DNA from 4 places in the Rhizobium sp. 05N430 genome. Region 2 is predicted to be linked to each of the others. Evidence: predicted binding sites of a transcription regulator. Region 2 holds the regulator's gene; each other region holds the start of a gene.
What was found. The regulator PhoB, encoded in region 2, activates phosphate uptake and scavenging genes when phosphate is short. The targets are predictions, from matches to a motif close to TGTCATNNANCTGTCAT.

Region 1 (4,511 bases), on a different contig from region 2:
GTTTCGCGACGTTGCGCGGCGGGTCCGTGATCGGCGAACATTCGGTTCTATTTGCCGGCGAAGGCGAGATCGTCTCAATGTCACATAGCGCAGCGGACCGTTCGATCTTCGGACGCGGCGCCATCAAGGCGGCGCTCTGGGCGCGCGACAAGAAGCCGGGTTTCTATTCCATGCTCGATGTTCTCGGGCTCTCTTCACAATAATCCCTACGGAGGCAGACTTTTATGAGCGGCACACTCGTTCTCGTTCGGCATGGCCAGAGCGACTGGAACCTGAAGAACCTCTTCACCGGCTGGAAGGATCCCGACCTGACCGAGCTCGGCATTCAGGAAGCCACGACCGGTGGCCAGGCGCTGGCAGACTACGGCATCAAGTTCGACGTCGCCTACACGTCTGCGCTGACCCGCGCGCAGCACACGCTGAAGCTCATCCTCGACAAGGTTGGCCAGCCCGGCCTGCAGACGATCAAGGATCAGGCTCTCAACGAACGTGACTACGGCGATCTTTCCGGCCTCAACAAGGACGATGCCCGGGCCAAGTGGGGCGAGGAGCAGGTTCATATCTGGCGCCGCTCCTACGACGTCCCCCCTCCCGGCGGCGAAAGCCTGCGCGACACCGGCGCCCGCGTCTGGCCTTACTACCTGACGGAAATCCTGCCGCGCGTTCTGCGTGGCGAGAAGGTTCTCGTTGCGGCTCACGGCAACTCGCTGCGTTCGCTGGTCATGGTGCTCGACCACCTGACCCGCGAGCAGGTTCTGGACCTCAATCTCGCGACCGGCGTTCCGATGGTCTACAAGCTGAAGGCCGATTCCACCGTCGCTTCCAAGGAAGTGCTGGGCGACATGTCTGCCGCACACTGAGCCGGATTCATATCGATCAGAAAAGCCGGGCCAAGCGCCCGGCTTTTTTAGTTTTCGATTGTGAACTGTACCCTGTCGGCAGCGAAGCGGGTGATGGAATATTGCACGGGAACGCCGTCGAGATCGGTATTCATCGCCTTGGTGATCAGCAGGATCGCGCCCGGTGTGAGCTCAAGATCGGCGATATCCCCGGCGTCGGCATGCGCGGCGGTGATCTCCGTCGTTGCGCGCACATAGTCCTGCAAGCCAAGCAGCGCGAAGGCCTTGGTGATCGATTCCGTCTTGCGATAGGTTTCTGCGATATCGCCGAAGCGCGTGGCCGGAAACCAGCTCGTCGCCCGTGACACCGGGCGCTTGTCCGCCTCCCTTGTTGTCTCCAGCCTGATGACCGCGTCGCCCGCGCGCATCTTCAGCCAGCGGGCGACCTCCGCATCAGCGGGTTCTGCGGCAGCCGCCAGCAGGAAACCGCGCGTTTCTCTCGCCTGGCCGCTGATACCCGCCGTGAAACGGGTGCGCTTGCTGATCGGGAAGTTCAGCCGCTCCCGGCGCTCGATCAGCGTGCCGCGGCCCTGCACGGCGCGGACGATCCCTTCCTGCGCCAGCGCGGCAAGGGCACTTCGAACCGTATGCCGGTTGACGCCGAACTGCTCGGCGAGCATCGTTTCCGGTGGCACCATGCCCGTTTCATCATAGGCACCGCGGGTGATTGCCTCGCGGATTCGATCCGCTATCTGACGCCATAGCGCCACCCCCGTCTGCCTTTGCACCTGCTTCAGCCCAGCCATTTCACCCCTGCCGTGTCACACGCTTGTCACGTCCCCGATTTAAGCGTAACCATATCTTGTATGGTTGTCTATATCAATAGACATTTCGAAGGATGTGGCGATGAGAGCAGCAGAGAAAATCGAGGCAGCCGACAGCAGGAAAAGAGTGGTCGATCTCCTCGCCCGCTCCGACCTTGCCGAATTAAATGACGCCTGGGAGGCGCTTGCGGACAAACCGGAAGTGCAGGCGGTGCGCGGCCCCGAAACCGGGCTGGTGATGGTTCGCGGCCGTATTGGCGGCGGTGGATCGCCCTTCAATCTTGGCGAAGTGACGGTCACCCGTGCAACGATCCGGCTGGCAAGCGGGACCGTCGGCCACGGCCAGTCGCTCGGCACCGATCGGAAGAAGGCACGGCTTGCCGCTATCTTCGATGCTCTCTGGCAGGAAGAGGCAAGCAGGGCTTTCGTCGAGGAAAAGCTGCTTCAGCCGATCGCCCGCCACATTGCCGCCGCAGCGCAGCAGAAGGCCGACGAGACGGCCGCAACCCGCGTCGATTTCTTCACCATGGTGCGGGGAGAAGACTGATGGAACTCAAGACCGATACTTTGACCGGCGGCTTTGCCGAGCCGGTTTTCCAGGCCCAGAGCGTCTTCAAGGCGATGATGGATGCTATGGCCCGCCCCGGCTCTATCCAGACGCTGGCGCCCGATGCTGCGCCGCCGGCCCCGCTTGGCGTCGCGGCCGGTGCAATTGCATTGACGCTCTGCGATCACGACACGCCCGTCTGGCTTTCGCCTGCGCTCAACAAATCTGCGGTGCCGGGCTGGCTGAGCTTTCATACCGGTGCGACCGTCACGACCGAGAAGGCCGAAGCGCGCTTCGCCTTCGTCGACAGCGGCATGGCAGTTTCGTCTTTCGGCCTCTTTGCACCGGGCACGCAGGAATATCCCGACCGCTCGACAACGGTTGTTATCGAGATCGCTTCGCTCGAGGGCGGCAAGACGCTGGCGCTGATGGGACCGGGGATCAAGACCGTGACGGAAATCGCGCCTTCGGGATTGCCGGAGACGTTCATCCGCCTCTGGAACGAGAACCGCACCCTCTTCCCGAGGGGCATCGACATCGTTCTGACGGCGGGCAGCAGTTTCCTCTGCCTGCCGCGCACCACCAAAATTACCGCAACGGAGATGTGAGCCATGTATGTTGCAGTCAAAGGTGGCGAAGCCGCCATCGCCAATGCTCACCGCCTGCTCGCCGACCGGCGCCGCGGCGACCGCTCGCTTCCGGCCATCGGCATAGAGCAGATCGTTGCCCAGCTGGCTCTCGCGGTCGATCGCGTCATGGCCGAGGCCTCGCTCTACGATCGGACGCTGGCGGCTCTCGCCGTACGCCAGTCGCGCGGCGACATGATCGAGGCGATCTTCCTGCTGCGCGCCTACCGTACGACGCTGCCGCGCTTCGGTTATTCACAGCCGCTCGACACCAGCCGCATGACAATCGAACGCCGCATCTCGGCAACCTACAAGGACCTCCCGGGCGGCCAGCTGCTCGGCCCGACCTTCGACTATACGCACCGCCTGCTTGACCCGTCGCTCCTGACCGACGAAGCCGTCGAAGAGCCTGCTCAGCGCCAGGCCGAAAGCGGCCGCGTCATCCGCGTCTCCGAAATCCTAGGACAGGAAGGTCTGATCGAGGGTGACGGGGATATGCCCGAGGATCACGAGATCGGCGACCTGACGCGCGAGCCGATGGAATTCCCGATGAGCCGGGATCTGCGGCTGCAGGCGCTGGCCCGTGGCGACGAGGGCTTCCTCTTGGCCCTCGGCTATTCGACCCAGCGCGGCTACGGACGCAACCATCCCTTCACCGGTGAAATCCGCATCGGCGAGGCGGAAGTCGAATTCGATGTTCCCGAACTCGGCTTTGCCGTCTCGCTCGGCACCATCCAGGTGACTGAGTGCCAGATGGTCAACCAGTTCAAGGGCTCGGCCAAGGCGCCGCCGCAGTTTACCCGCGGCTACGGCCTGGTCTTCGGCCAGAGCGAGCGCAAGGCGATGTCGATGTCGCTGGTCGATCGTGCGCTGCGCGCCGGTGAACTCGGCGAAGACGTCACGGCACCGGCACAGGACGAGGAATTCGTCATCTCGCATGCCGACAACGTGCAATCGACCGGCTTCGTCGAGCATCTGAAACTGCCGCATTACGTCGACTTCCAGGCCGAACTCGATCTCGTGCGCCGTATGCGCCGCGACTTCGAGGCAAGCCGGCGCAACGGCGAAGCAATGAAGGAAGCAGCCGAATGACCGATCTCGCCACCTACAACTTCGCCTATCTCGACGAGCAGACGAAGCGGATGATCCGCCGCGCGATCCTGAAGGCGATCGCCATCCCCGGCTATCAGGTGCCCTTCGCCAGCCGCGAAATGCCGATGCCCTATGGCTGGGGCACCGGCGGCGTGCAGGTCACCGCCTCGATCATCGGCCCCGACGATGTACTCAAGGTCATCGACCAGGGCGCCGACGACACGACCAATGCCGTCTCGATCCGCGCCTTCTTCCAGAAGGTCGCCAATGTGGCGGTCACCACGCATACCAAGGATGCGACGATCATCCAGACGCGTCACCGCATTCCGGAAGAGAAGCTCGGCGTCAATCAGGTGCTGGTTTACCAGGTGCCGATCCCGGAGCCTCTGCGTTTCCTCGAACCGCGCGAGACCGAGACCCGCAAGATGCATGCGCTTGAGGAATACGGCCTCATGCATGTGAAACTCTACGAGGACATCGCCCATAACGGCCGGATCTCGAAGACCTACGCCTATCCGGTGAAGGTTGCCGGGCGCTATGTCATGGACCCGTCGCCGACCCCGAAGTTCGATAATCCGAAAAT
Region 2 (4,511 bases):
CCTGATCTTCCTGGCGATCCTGCTCTCGACGGTCATCCGCCAAGGCTATACCGCCTTCCAGCAGACGGCGATCACGCTTCCGGTGGAATTCACCGAAAAGACGATCGACCCGAGCAACAAGCGTGCGACCGATCCGTCGGTTCTCGTCTCCGCCAACTACGGTGCCCTGCTGCGTGACGCCATCGTCAAGCAGCTGAATGTCAACGCCGCGAGCCGTCCTGACGTCCGCGATGCTTCGGCCATGCTCTCCAAGGGTGCGCCGATCCAGCTGCGCGACATGGTCGTTTCCGACCCGTCGATCATCGGCAAGACGGTCAATGTCACGGTGCTTGCCGACGCCAATATCGATAGCGCCAGCAAGGGCCAGATCGACCTCAGCGTCGATGAGAAGAACCGCAAGGTGAACGACAAGCAGGTCGGCTGGATGAACGAGCTTAAGGCGAGCGGTGCTCTCTTCAAGCAGTTCAACACAGGCCTGTTCGTCAATGGCAATTCCAGCCGTCCGGAAGCAGCGGGCCTGGGCGTTGCGCTCATCGGCTCGCTCTACCTGATGCTGATCGTTCTGGTTCTTGCTCTGCCGATCGGTGTCGCCGCCTCGATCTATCTCGAGGAGTTTGCGCCGAAGAACAAGCTGACCGATCTGATCGAGGTCAACATCAACAACCTCGCTGCCGTTCCGTCGATCGTTTACGGTCTGCTCGGCCTCTCCGTCTTCATCAACTTCATGGGCCTGCCGCGCTCCGCGTCGCTTGTCGGTGGTCTGGTGCTGACGCTGATGACCCTGCCGACCATCATCATCGCCACGCGTGCTGCGCTTCGTGCTGTGCCGCCGTCGATCCGCTCGGCCGCCCTCGGTCTCGGCGCATCGAAGATGCAGATGGTGTTCCACCACGTTCTGCCGCTTGCCATGCCGGGCATCCTGACCGGTACCATCATCGGCCTGGCGCATGCGCTCGGCGAAACCGCGCCGCTTCTCTTGATCGGCATGGTCGCCTTCGTTGCCAATGCGCCGACCACGCCGCTCGATCCGTCCACGGCACTTCCGGTCCAGGTCTATATGTGGGCCAACGAAGCCGAACGCGCCTTCGTGGAGCGTACCTCGGGTGCCATCATCGTCCTGCTCCTGTTCCTAATCGTCATGAACATCGGAGCCATCCTCTTGCGCCGTCGCTTTGAGCGCCGCTGGTAAACGGAGTAGAAACCCATGAACATGTTGACAGAAGCAGCAGTTGAGAAGGCTCTGGACCAGAAGATGAACAGCATCCCTTACAAGATGATCGGCCAGGACGTTTCGGTCTATTACGGCGAGAAACGTGCGCTTTTCGACGTCAAGCTGAACATCCGCGAAAACACCGTGACTGCGCTCATCGGTCCGTCCGGCTGCGGCAAGTCCACCTTCCTGCGCAGCCTGAACCGTATGAATGACACGATCGACAATTGCCGCGTCACCGGCAAGATCACGCTCGATGGCGATGATATCTACGATCCGGATATCGACGTCGTCGAACTTCGCGCCCGCGTCGGCATGGTGTTCCAGAAGCCGAACCCGTTCCCGAAGACGATCTATGAAAACGTCGCCTACGGCCCGCGCATCCACGGTCTCGCCAAGTCGAAAGCCGACATGGACCAGATCGTCGAGACCAGCCTGCAGCGCGCCGGTCTCTGGAACGAGGTCAAGGACCGTGTGCATGAATCCGGCACCGGCCTCTCCGGCGGTCAGCAGCAGCGTCTCTGCATCGCCCGCGCCGTCGCCGTCAGCCCCGAAGTCATCCTCATGGACGAACCCTGCTCGGCGCTCGACCCGATCGCCACGGCAAAGGTCGAGGAGCTGATCCACGAGCTGCGCGAAAGCTACACGATCGTCATCGTGACGCACTCCATGCAGCAGGCGGCCCGCGTCTCGCAGCGCACCGCCATGTTCCACCTCGGCAACCTCGTCGAGGAGAACGACACCGACAAGATGTTCACCAATCCGGACGATCCGCGCACCCAGGACTACATCATGGGCCGCTTCGGCTGATCTTTGGCGTCACGACTTCCGATAGAGACACTCAAGGACATTTCCCATGGCATCGACACATATCTTTTCTGCATATGACGAAGATCTGAAGTTCCTGACCCGCCGCATTTCCGAAATGGGCGGCCTGGCGGAACAGATGGTCTCCGACGCTGTGCGCGCGCTGGTCAACGGCGATGGCGCACTGGCGCAGAAGGTCATCTCCGACGACGTGATCCTCGATCACGCCGAGCGCGAGATCAACGACAAGGCGATCGTCACCATCGCCCGCCGCCAGCCGATGGCGTCGGACCTGCGCGAGATCATGGGTTCGATCCGCATCGCCGCCGACCTCGAGCGCGTCGGCGATCTCGGCAAGAACACCGCCAAGCGCGTCATCGCCGTGCAGAGCACCGGCGTTCCGCGCAAGCTCGGCCGCGGCCTGGAGCATCTCTCCGAACTGGCGCTCGTCCAGCTCAAGGAAGTGCTCGACGTTTACACGACGCGCGCCGCCGACAAGGCGAAGTCGATCCGCGAGCGCGACGAGGAAATCGACGCGATGTACACCTCGCTGTTCCGCGAGCTCCTGACCTACATGATGGAAGATCCGCGCAACATCACCAGCTGCACGCATCTGCTGTTCTGCGCCAAGAACATCGAACGCATCGGCGACCACGCCACCAACATCGCAGAAACCATCTACTACATGGCGACCGGCGCCCAGCCGGAGGGCGAGCGTCCGAAGGACGACACCGCCAACACCGTCGGCGCGGTCACGGAATAATATCCGGACCGGGCCTCAGGAGACAGAACAGAATGATCCCGAGAGTTGCAGTCGTTGAAGACGAAGAAGCACTGAGCGTGCTTCTTCGTTACAATCTCGAAGCCGAAGGTTTCGAGGTCGACACCATCCTGCGCGGCGATGAGGCGGAAATCCGCCTTCAGGAGCGGACGCCGGACCTTCTTATCCTTGATTGGATGCTGCCTGGCGTATCAGGCATCGAGCTTTGCCGTCGGCTGCGCATGCGCCCGGAGACCGAGCGTCTGCCGATCATCATGCTGACGGCGCGCGGCGAGGAAAGCGAACGCGTTCGCGGCCTCTCGACCGGTGCCGACGACTATGTCGTCAAGCCGTTCTCGACGCCCGAGCTCGTCGCTCGCGTCAAGGCGATGCTGCGCCGCGCCAAGCCCGAAGTTCTCTCGACCGTGCTGAAATGCGGCGATATCGAACTCGACCGTGAGACGCACCGCGTTCATCGCAAGACCCGCGAAGTCCGTCTCGGACCGACCGAGTTTCGCCTGCTGGAATTCCTGATGGCCTCTCCCGGCCGCGTCTTCTCGCGCTCGCAGCTTCTGGATGGCGTCTGGGGTCACGACATCTATGTCGACGAGCGCACCGTCGATGTCCATGTCGGCCGTCTGCGCAAGGCGCTGAACTTCTCCAACATGCAGGATGTCATCCGCACCGTTCGCGGCGCTGGATATTCGATGGAAGCTTGAAGCTCTCAGGTATGGGACACAAAAAAACGGGCCGTAAGGCCCGTTTTTCGTTTGTGCTTACCCGGCTCAGTTTGCCCGTGCCGCTGCCCTGCGGCGCTCGTTGACCGGCTGGTAGGCCAGGCGCTGGTGGTAGGTGCAGTAAGGCGAAGAATCCGGGCTTTCGCAGCCGCAGAAGTGGAAATCGTCCTTCAAGGGATCGCCGACCGGCCACTTGCAGGTGCGCTCGGTGAGCTCCGTCAGGCCGAGACGGCGGGAAATCGGGACGATCACGTTCTTGGCGGGACGGTATTCCATCTCCTCCATGACGTCGATCTCGATCTCTTCCTTCAGCATCGTCGCGCCCTGCTGGCGGGTGACCGTACGGGTCGTCGCCAGACGCGATGCGTAGGTTGGGGCGCGGGGTGCTGCCGCCGTACGCTTGGGAGCGCGGGCAGCCGTGGCGTTGCCGCCGGCCTTCGCACGGCCCGGCAGCGCCAGACGGTGAACCTTGCCGATAACGGCGTTACGGCTGACGCCGCCAAGCTGGGCAGCGATCTGGCTCGCGCTCAGCCCTTCGGACCACAGTTTCTTGAGTTTCTCGACCCGCTCGTCTGTCCAGTTCATGCCCTGTGTCTCCGCCGTTTAAGCGTTGCGAAGGCAGAATCCCTCACTGTTTGCCCCGAACGAATCCGGCACAAGAAACGCTTGACTAATTTTGGTGACTAGTTCCGCCGCATGCAGTCTAGTAATTGAGTTTTAACCTAGTGTGAGGCTGACTCCGTGACAAGAGTCGCAGGAATCCGGATGAATCGAATTCGGGGTTTTCCCCAACTTGCTTCCCCTGAGAGTCATTTCTGCAACATTAGCTGTTGATAAAACGCGACATTGCTTGAGCGTCTCTCAGAAGCCACGAAAGCCGCAGTTTTGTTGACATTGCAGTGCGAAAAGTAAATAGTGCCAGTCGCCGCCGAAAGGCGGCATTTTTAATTTTTCGGACCTGGTTTTTTAGCCGGAGTCCGGTTGCCCGTAACGCTGA
Region 3 (4,511 bases), on a different contig from region 2:
GCTCAAGGTCTACAACCTGATGGCGCTGGGTCTGGCGATCACGGGTGTAGCCGCATTTCTGTCATTCCAATTCGCCTTTGCCGACGGTCAGCTGACCGCCTTTGGCCAGGCCATCTATCTGAGCCCGCTGAAGTGGGTCGTCATCCTGGCTCCTCTGGCCATGGTGTTCTTCCTGAGCTTCCGGATCAACCGCATGAGCGTTTCGGCCGCGCAGACCACCTTCTGGATCTACGCCGCGCTGGTGGGTCTGTCGCTCTCGTCTCTGTTGCTGATCTACACCGGCCAGAGCGTGGTGCAGACATTCTTCATCACCGCCGCTTCGTTCGGCGCACTGTCGCTCTACGGTTATTCGACCAAGCGTGATCTCTCGGCCATGGGCTCGTTCCTGGTCATGGGTCTGTTCGGCCTGATCATCGCGTCGGTCGTGAACATCTTCCTGGGCTCGTCTGCCCTTCAGTTCGCGATCTCCGTGATCGGCGTCCTGATCTTCGCCGGCCTGACGGCCTACGATACGCAGCGGATCAAGGAAATGTACTACGAAGCCGATGGTGCCGAAGTCATGGGCCGCAAGGCGATCATGGGCGCGCTGACGCTTTACCTCGACTTCATCAACCTGTTCATGTTCCTTCTGCAGTTCATGGGTAACCGCAAGTAAGACGGAACTGTTGACGGCCAGACCGTCTGGCCGAACGCGAGACAACCGAGCCGCCTGCGACAGAGATGTTGCGGGCGGTTTTGTTTTTCGGAGTGTGGATTGAGCGCTGTGGTCATGCAGCTGGCAAATAACGGCCAGCCTTGCGCGTCTTAAAGCTTGCGTGCCGCCAGGCGCCGACGGTCGAGCGCAACATGGTCGGAGCCGCGCTTCGTCAGGCGGAATTGCCGCTTCTGGAACTCGCCGCGAATCTCGATAAAGCCCTTCTCCTCGGCTTCGTTCAAGGTCTTCAGGCTGGTGCCCTCAGGGGGAGACTGCCAATCGATGCCGACGGCGGCGTGCAGCAAAACCAGAATCTTGATAATGGCGTTTCTCCATGGCTGACGCACGCGGCCGATCTGCCGCCTGACGCAAAGGCCTGTTCCGCGAAGCTGTTCTCTAGAAGCTCCGGCGGGTTCGGTCAACTCGCCGGCTTGGCGGCCACCACGCAGCTGTCAACGCACAGCTTGCCAAACAAGAAGTCAAAGAACGATCACAACAGCGACGGACCAGCGCGATCATTTTGAATGCTCCCGTGCGACCCCTTGCTTTTCCTATTGCCAAATCTCGCGCCGGATGGTTTTCAGCCTGAACCATACACCAGACATCGGCCGCCCAATGACCGTTCAACTCCGCGACATCGCCACCTCCGACCTTGATGCCATCACCGCGATCTACCGTGAAGCGGTGCTGTCAGGGGTCGCCAGCTACGAGATCGCCCCGCCGGAGCGCCAGGAGATGGCTGCACGGCTGTCTGCCACAACAGGCCAGGGCTACCCCTATCTCGCTGCCGTTGATGAAAACGGCGTGCTGCTGGGCTATGCCTACGCGTCGGCGTTCCGCACACGTCCGGCCTACAGGTGGATGGTCGAGGATTCGATCTATCTGGCGCCAGAGGCCCGGGGAAAGGGCGTCGGCAAGGCGCTGCTCGCGGAACTGATCGCCCGCTGCATCGCCCTAGGCTTCCGGCAGATGGTCGCCGTCATCGGTGGCGCCCATCCGGCATCGATCGCGCTGCATCGTTCATTGGGTTTCGAGGAAACCGGCCTGCTCAAGGGTACCGGCTACAAGCACGGCCGCTGGTTGGACACCATGCTCATGCAGCGGCAGCTGGGCGAGGGAAAGGATACCGATCCGGACCCCTCGGTCTATCCAGGCAGCCTCTACAGGGGCTGATCGCTATTTGTCGACGAGCTTCAAAACCTTGTCGAAGACCTTCAATACCTGCTGCAGCTCATGGCCGCGCTTGAGGATCATGCCGTTGGTGTTGACGACGGAATAAGCCCCCTGCTTGTTGGCAAGCTTGGGGTCTTTCTCGATGGTGAAGAGCGGCATTTCGCCGGAGCGCTTGAAGACGGAGAACACCGCCTTGTCCTTCATGTGGTCGATGGCGTAGTCTTTCCACTCGCCCTCGCCGACCATGCGGCCGTAGATCCACAGGATCGCATCCAGCTCTCGCCGGTGAAAGGTCACCGGCAACGGATCCTTATTCTGCTTGTATTCTTTAAGATCGACGACGACTGAGGAACTATTGTCGGCGGAACGGTGATAGCCATGCCGCAAATCCGGCTGATCTGTCATCAGTCTCCCAAGGCCTCTCGCTTATGACAGGAGAGTGACAGTTTGCCCGACCCGCCGCAAATTGCAAGTGCGGCCAGTCATCACATTAAGCATATGCTATGCAATCTCCTGAGCGCCGCAATTCAGTCAAAACAGCGCCTCATTTGCAGGGGAAATTCCGCTCACCGATTTGGCGCCAGCGCGCCAAAGGGCCCGGCTGAGCGTATCGACCTTAACCCCAGCCCCGAATACGATTAGCCGGGCCGCCCCGTTTTCCATCCTGAACGGATGAAACTTTCAGATATTTTTCCCGGCCATGACGACGGTTGCGCCCAGGATCGCGGCCGGATCACCGTCAGCCGTAGCAGCCTGTAACAGGATTGCACAGCCTTCAAGGTCGGCCTTTTGCAGAACCGTTGCAGGTAAAGTCAGGCTTGTTGCCTTTCCGTCCCACATTCCGACAGTTTCGATATCGCTGACGCTGTTGATATAGGAAATCTTCTGGCCGCTGTTTTCGCCCTTCTCGACGTCGATGGTCTTTTCCTTGTCGAAATAGACCATCACCACATTGGCTTTCCCCTGGCCGGCGCCAATCTTGATCTCCAGCTCATCGCCCCGCATCTGCGCATCGATAGGGACATTCAGCCCCTTGCCGTCGGTCGAGAAGCCGTCGATCTTTCCGTTGATCGCCGAGAGATCGGAACCGGTCATATGATCACGGCCGTTGACGACAACCTGCGGCGTGTAAACGTTGCTGCGGCCGAGCATGCGGGCATAGCCGTACTGACGCTCGGTGTTCTGCTTGGAACTCAGCGTGTCGGTCCAGCCGAGATAGTTCCAGTAATCGACATGATAGGCGAGCGCGATTACATTCCCCTGGCCAACGATCTTGCGAAATGCGGCATCGGCAGGCGGACAGGATGAGCAACCCTGCGAGGTAAACAGTTCAACGACGCCCTTCGGCTTGCCGTCTTCGGCTTGAAGTGGCGCTGCGAGCACCAGACCGGCAATCAGCGAAATCAAAAAACGCGGCGACATTGCAACCTCTTTATCCAGGACGTCGGGCGAACGAAGGCCGCGCGGCCTGATTGACGACCGTAGAGATAATCCTTCCGGTTCCAAACGGGAAGTAACGAAGGGGTGAGACATCCCCGCCCGCCGCCGCGCCGGGAACACATCGCCGTGAGCCCCGTCCCCGCAAAGAAAAACCGCCGGAGATTGCTCCCCGGCGGTGATTATCATGTGCTTGTCTTAAGAATTAAGCAGCGAGGTCGCGCAGAACCGTCTGCAGGATGCCGCCGTTGTTGAGGTAGATCACCTCATCGAGCGTATCGACGCGCGACAGCAGCGGGACGTCCTTCACCGAACCATCGCCATAGGTGATCTTGGCGATCTTCTTTTCGCGCGGCTTGATGTTCTCGAGACCTTCGATCGTGACGATTTCATCGCCCTTGAGGCCGAGGCTTGCCCAGGTCGTGCCTTCTTCGAAGACGAACGGGATGATGCCCATGCCGACCAGGTTTGAGCGGTGGATACGCTCGAAGGACTGGGCGATGACGGCCTTGACGCCGAGCAGGTTGGTGCCCTTCGCAGCCCAGTCACGCGACGAGCCGTTGCCGTATTCGACACCCGCGAAGATGACGAGCGGAACGCCATCGGCCTTGTACTGCATGGCCGCGTCGTAGATCGATTCCTCTTCCTTCGACGGGTAGTGGATGGTGTAGCCACCTTCCTTGCCGTTCGGGCCGAGCATGTGGTTGCGGATGCGGATGTTGGCGAAGGTGCCGCGCATCATGACTTCATGGTTGCCGCGGCGCGTGCCGTACTGGTTGAAGTCAGCAACGCCGACATTGTGCTCGATGAGGTAGGCACCGGCAGGAGACGCCGCCTTGATCGAACCGGCCGGGGAAATGTGGTCGGTGGTGATCTTGTCGCCGAAGAGACCGAGAACGCGCGCACCCTTGATGTCGGAAATGCCCGTGCCGGTCTTGCCCATGCCGACGAAATACGGCGGGTTCTGAACGTAGGTCGAGTTGTCGTCCCAGGCGTAGGTCTGGCCCGGAGGAACCTGAACGGCCTGCCAGTTCACGTCGCCCTTGAACACGTCGGCGTACTTCGTTTCGTAAAGTTCGCGGGTGACGTATTTCTGGATGAATTCCTGGATCTCGTGCGAGGTCGGCCAGATGTCCTTCAGATAGACCGGGTTGCCGTTCTGGTCTTCACCGATCGGCTCCTTGGTCAGGTCCTTCTGGACCGTGCC
Region 4 (4,511 bases), on a different contig from region 2:
CAGCCGCTTAAGGCTGCACAATCCTTATCTCAGCGCCACGCTCACCGGCATCGATCGACAGATAGGCGGCCGCCGAAATCAGCGGCCAGTCCTGCGGCCTTGCCAGCGCCACCGGACAGCCGATCCCATAGAGTGCCTCGGCAACCATTGCGCCGGTGACGACGATCGCATCGCGCTTCAACAGGATGATCCCCGCAGGGGCTGTCTTCAGCCGGATGGCTTCGGCCAGCACCGAGCTTCCCGAGCTCGATCCCCTGCCTGCCTCCATGACAAGGATCGCGCCGGTGATCGACTGGCCGCTTTGCGGATGCCACTGGTCAATGATCCTGCCGGTCGCCGAATCGACGCCGCCCCAGAAGCTGAGCGGCTCGGCGAGCACGAAGGCTGCCGCCGCAGCCTTGCCTTCCATCAGTGTCGTCGCGGAAAATGCCGTCACAGCCGCACCACCTTGCCCGAACGCGCCGAGGCCATGCATTCGGCGAGCGAACCAAAGGCAACGTCGACGCCGATATTGCCGGGTGCGTAATAGGCCCACTTGCCCGAGTTGGTCATCACCGCACCCGACATGTCGCGGATGATCGCCGTGACATAGGTGCAGGTATCGATGACGAGCGTCACGCCCGCAGCTTCCAGCGCCACGCGCCACCCGCGATTTTCAAGCTCCGCCAGAACCTCGCGATTGGTGTTGATGTAGATATCGATCGCCGCTTTCCCGCCTGCGAGCAGCGGCATCAGCCGCTCGAACTCGCCGATGGAAAAATGCGGCGTTCCCATGCTGACGGCTGCAAGCGGCGTCCCTTCCGCCACGGTCGAGAGATTGCGGATGGTGTCGCGGATATCGTTGCGGCTGAGCCGGATCGTCTCCCGCGGTTCGACCCCGCCACATGCCGCCTCCAGCGTCGGCGCCTCCGGCGTCAGACCGACGGCGTGAAACAGCGCGACGGCGCCCGCCGAGGCGGCAACGGCACCGAGTGCCTTCAGATCGTCCTCGGAGCTTTCCTTCGGCAGGCCGCGGATGACGGGGATGTGGTCACCGCAACGGCGGCCGATGGCGTGACCGGCAGCGACACAGATCGACCCGGCATCCCGCTCACCCTCGGCAAACTCCTCGATGTCGACGAGCACGGTCGCGCGCCGGTTTTCGGTGACGTGCAGCCCATAATAGGGCGCCCGGCCAGTCAACGCGCAGCAGAGATCGATGAAATCGCCGTAGCGATTGGTGCGCGCGCCGAGCACTGAATTGGCAAAGACGATGGCATTCGATTCCGCCCAGGCGATCTGCGCCCCGAAGCGCGGGCGGAAGATCGTCTGGTAGGGCGCGCAGGTGAAGGTCGGGACGCAGCCAAGCTCCTCATGCGCCCTCATCAGCCGCGCACCGTTGCGGCCAAGCGCCTCGTCGCCGCGGAAAAGTTCGGGATGGATGAGATCGACCGAACCGACATTCAGCGTCGTCGGCACGCGGACACGGCCGCCCCAGGACACCATGCGCTCGACGAAATCGAGGCTGACCTCGCCGAGATAGAGACAGCCGTCGATATGCGCCGCTTCGATATCCACCAGTTTTGTGGCGCCGACAGCCTCGGCGAAACGCACCAGAAGCCGCATGGCAAAAGCCGCCGCCTCACCATGGCGGCCGTCGAGCAGGGCTTTGTCATCAGGGGAAAGCTGAAGAGAGGAATGCATGGCGTCGACGCTATCAGCTCGTCTTGCGGGAGAGAAGATGGCTTGCGAATTCGACCAAAGGCGCACTCGACAAAACTGTCACAAACACTATGTCACAAAACCTTCACAATTTCATTTGCCAGTTCGTTTCTTTTCGTTTTGTATGCGGAAAGTTTCGTAACGAAACCGGCCGGTGAGATCGAGGAGGATCTGCGCCGGCAGGCCGTAATCCGTTCAAGACGGCACGGCAGGACACATAGGGAGGAACCATGTCCATTCGTTTCATGGCCGCATCCGCGGCAACCATCACCTTGTCGCTCTCGTTCGCTTCGAGTGCCTTTGCAGTGACCGAACTGCAGTGGTGGCACGCCATGGCGGGCGCCAACAACGAAGTGGTCAATCAGCTCTCCAAGGAATTCAACGAAAGCCAGAAAGACTACAAGATCGTTCCGATCTTCAAGGGCACCTACCCGGAAGCGCTGAATGCCGGCATTGCCGCCTTCCGCGCCAAGCAGCCGCCCGCGATCCTGCAGGTCTTCGACGCCGGCAGCGGTGTGATGATGGGCGCCGAGGGCGCGATCATGCCGGCAGCCCAAGTTCTCGAAAAGGGCGGCTTCAAGTTCGACAAGTCGGAATACCTGCCCGGCATCGCCGCCTATTATTCGAAGCCCGACGGCACGATGCTGTCCTTCCCCTACAACTCGTCCTCGCCGATCCTCTATTACAACAAGGACACGTTCAAGAAGGCCGGCCTCGACCCGGAAAGCCCACCGAAGACCTGGCCCGAAGTGTTCGAAGCCGCCAAGAAGATCAAGTCGAGCGGCGCATCGGCCTGCGGCCTGACCTCGACCTGGCTCACCTGGATCCAGACCGAGAACCTCGCGGCCTGGAACAACGTCTCCTACGGCTCGAACGAGAACGGCCTTGCCGGCACTGATGTGAAGCTCGCATTCAACTCACCGCTCTTCGTCCAGCATTTCCAGGCGATCGCCGATCTCGCCAAGGACGGCACCTTCCGCTATGGCGGCCGCACCTCGGAAGCCAAGCAGCTCTTCACCTCCGGTGAATGCGGCATCATGACGGAATCCTCCGGCGGTCTCGGCGACATCATCAAGACGGGCATGAACTACGGTATCGGCCAGCTGCCTTACTATGAAGGCGAAGGACGCCCGCAGAACACCATTCCCGGCGGCGCCAGCCTCTGGGTCTTCGCCGGCAAGAGCGACGAGGAATACAAGGGCATCGCCCAGTTCTTCCACTTCCTGTCGCAGACCAAGATCCAGGCCCGCCTGCACCAGGTATCCGGCTACATGCCGGTGACCATGGCCGCTTATGAAGACACCAAGAAGTCCGGCTTCTACGAAAAGAACCCGGGCCGCGAAACGCCGATCCTGCAGATGATGGGCAAGGCGCCGACCGAAAACTCCAAGGGCGTGCGTCTCGTCAACCTGCCGCAGGTGCGCGACATCATGAACGAAGAGTTCGAAGCGATGCTGGCCGGCAAGCAGGATGCCAAGGCAGCGCTCGACAAGGCCGTCGAACGCGGCAATGCCGCGATCCAGCAGGCAATCGGCCAGTAATACCGGCGTTTCCGCCCGCAGCCCTCAAGGCTGCGGGTGGCCCCTTCATGTCAAGGAGATCGCCGTGCAGCGCGTCGTCTTTCCGAACAAGATCCTTCCCTATTTCCTGGTCGCTCCGCAGATCATCCTCACGGTGGTTTTCTTCTTCTGGCCAGCAAGCCAGGCGCTCTATCAATCGATGCAGCGCGAAGATCCATTCGGCCTGAAGAGCGGCTTTGTCGGCCTCGCAAATTTTCGCGACGTCTTCGCCGATCCGAATTATCTGAACTCGCTCTATGTCACCGTTGTCTTCAGCGTGCTGACGGCGCTGCTCTCGATGGTCGTGGCGCTGGCTTTGGCGACGGCGGCCGACAAGGTGGTGCGCGGGCAGACCTTCTACCGGACGCTTCTGATCTGGCCCTATGCCGTGGCGCCCGCCGTCGCCGGCATGCTCTGGCTCTTCATGTTCAATCCCGCCATGGGCACCTTCGCCTATATCCTGCGGCGCAACGGCTTCATGTGGGATCCGCTTCTGAACGGCAACCAGGCGATGACGCTGGTTATCGTTGCAGCCGCCTGGAAGCAGATCAGCTACAATTTCCTGTTCTTCGTCGCCGGGCTGCAGGCGATCCCGAAATCGCTGATCGAGGCGGCCGCCATCGACGGCGCGCGCGGCAGCCGCCGCTTCTGGACCATCGTCTTCCCGCTGCTGGCGCCGACCACCTTTTTCCTGCTCGTCGTCAACACCGTCTATGCCTTCTTCGACACCTTCGGCATCATCCATTCGGTGACTGGCGGCGGCCCGGCCAAGGCGACGGAAACGCTGGTCTACAAGGTCTATAACGACGGCTTCGTGAACCTCAATCTCGGCTCGTCCGCGGCACAATCGGTGATCCTGATGATCATCGTCATCGCGCTGACAGCCTTCCAGTTCCGCTTCGTAGAGAAGCGGGTGCATTATGCGTGAGGGTCTGAAATGATCGAAAAACGCCCCCTCGCCAGCCTTATCGGCCATCTGATGCTGATCATCGGCATCATCATCGTTGCCTTCCCGATCTATTACACGTTCATCGCCTCGACGATGACGTCGGCCGAGATCATCAAACCGCCGATCTCGCTGCTGCCGGGCAGCCACTTCACCGAAAATTACACCGAGGCGCTGTTCGGCGGCGTCGAGCGCGCCGTCGGCGTCAGTCTCGAACGGCTGCTCTTCAACACCTTCGTGGTGGCGATCCTGATTGCCGTCGGCAAGATCCTGATCTCCTTCCTGTCGGCCTTCGCGGTGGTGTT

Region 1: the regulator PhoB is predicted to act here: its motif matches at 1,659-1,675, upstream of phnF (phosphonate metabolism transcriptional regulator PhnF).
Region 3: the regulator PhoB is predicted to act here: its motif matches at 2,296-2,312, upstream of AC1DJO_RS11440 (DUF2794 domain-containing protein).
Region 4: the regulator PhoB is predicted to act here: its motif matches at 1,774-1,790, upstream of ugpB (sn-glycerol-3-phosphate ABC transporter substrate-binding protein UgpB).

What each region holds. Positions count from the first base shown of each region.
Region 1 covers NZ_JBFTMO010000005.1:208,640-213,150, forward strand. The annotation lists gene dapB (4-hydroxy-tetrahydrodipicolinate reductase) at 1-203, shown strand, start outside; gene AC1DJO_RS13780 (2,3-bisphosphoglycerate-dependent phosphoglycerate mutase) at 225-860, shown strand; gene phnF (phosphonate metabolism transcriptional regulator PhnF) at 908-1,645, opposite strand; gene phnG (phosphonate C-P lyase system protein PhnG) at 1,746-2,210, shown strand; gene phnH (phosphonate C-P lyase system protein PhnH) at 2,210-2,818, shown strand; gene AC1DJO_RS13800 (carbon-phosphorus lyase complex subunit) at 2,822-3,928, shown strand; gene AC1DJO_RS13805 (alpha-D-ribose 1-methylphosphonate 5-phosphate C-P-lyase PhnJ) at 3,925-4,511, shown strand, end outside.
Region 2 covers NZ_JBFTMO010000003.1:508,515-513,025, reverse strand. The annotation lists gene pstA (phosphate ABC transporter permease PstA) at 1-1,189, shown strand, start outside; gene pstB (phosphate ABC transporter ATP-binding protein PstB) at 1,205-2,020, shown strand; gene phoU (phosphate signaling complex protein PhoU) at 2,067-2,780, shown strand; gene phoB (phosphate regulon transcriptional regulator PhoB) at 2,813-3,496, shown strand; gene AC1DJO_RS09945 (GcrA family cell cycle regulator) at 3,563-4,099, opposite strand.
Region 3 covers NZ_JBFTMO010000004.1:196,650-201,160, forward strand. The annotation lists gene AC1DJO_RS11425 (Bax inhibitor-1/YccA family protein) at 1-655, shown strand, start outside; gene AC1DJO_RS11430 (hypothetical protein) at 805-1,005, opposite strand; gene AC1DJO_RS11435 (N-acetyltransferase family protein) at 1,310-1,867, shown strand; gene AC1DJO_RS11440 (DUF2794 domain-containing protein) at 1,871-2,272, opposite strand; gene AC1DJO_RS11445 (DUF1223 domain-containing protein) at 2,549-3,289, opposite strand; gene acnA (aconitate hydratase AcnA) at 3,510-4,511, opposite strand, start outside.
Region 4 covers NZ_JBFTMO010000002.1:121,452-125,962, forward strand. The annotation lists gene AC1DJO_RS04430 (aconitase X swivel domain-containing protein) at 8-436, opposite strand; gene AC1DJO_RS04435 (aconitase X) at 433-1,683, opposite strand; gene ugpB (sn-glycerol-3-phosphate ABC transporter substrate-binding protein UgpB) at 1,932-3,242, shown strand; gene ugpA (sn-glycerol-3-phosphate ABC transporter permease UgpA) at 3,307-4,188, shown strand; gene ugpE (sn-glycerol-3-phosphate ABC transporter permease UgpE) at 4,198-4,511, shown strand, end outside.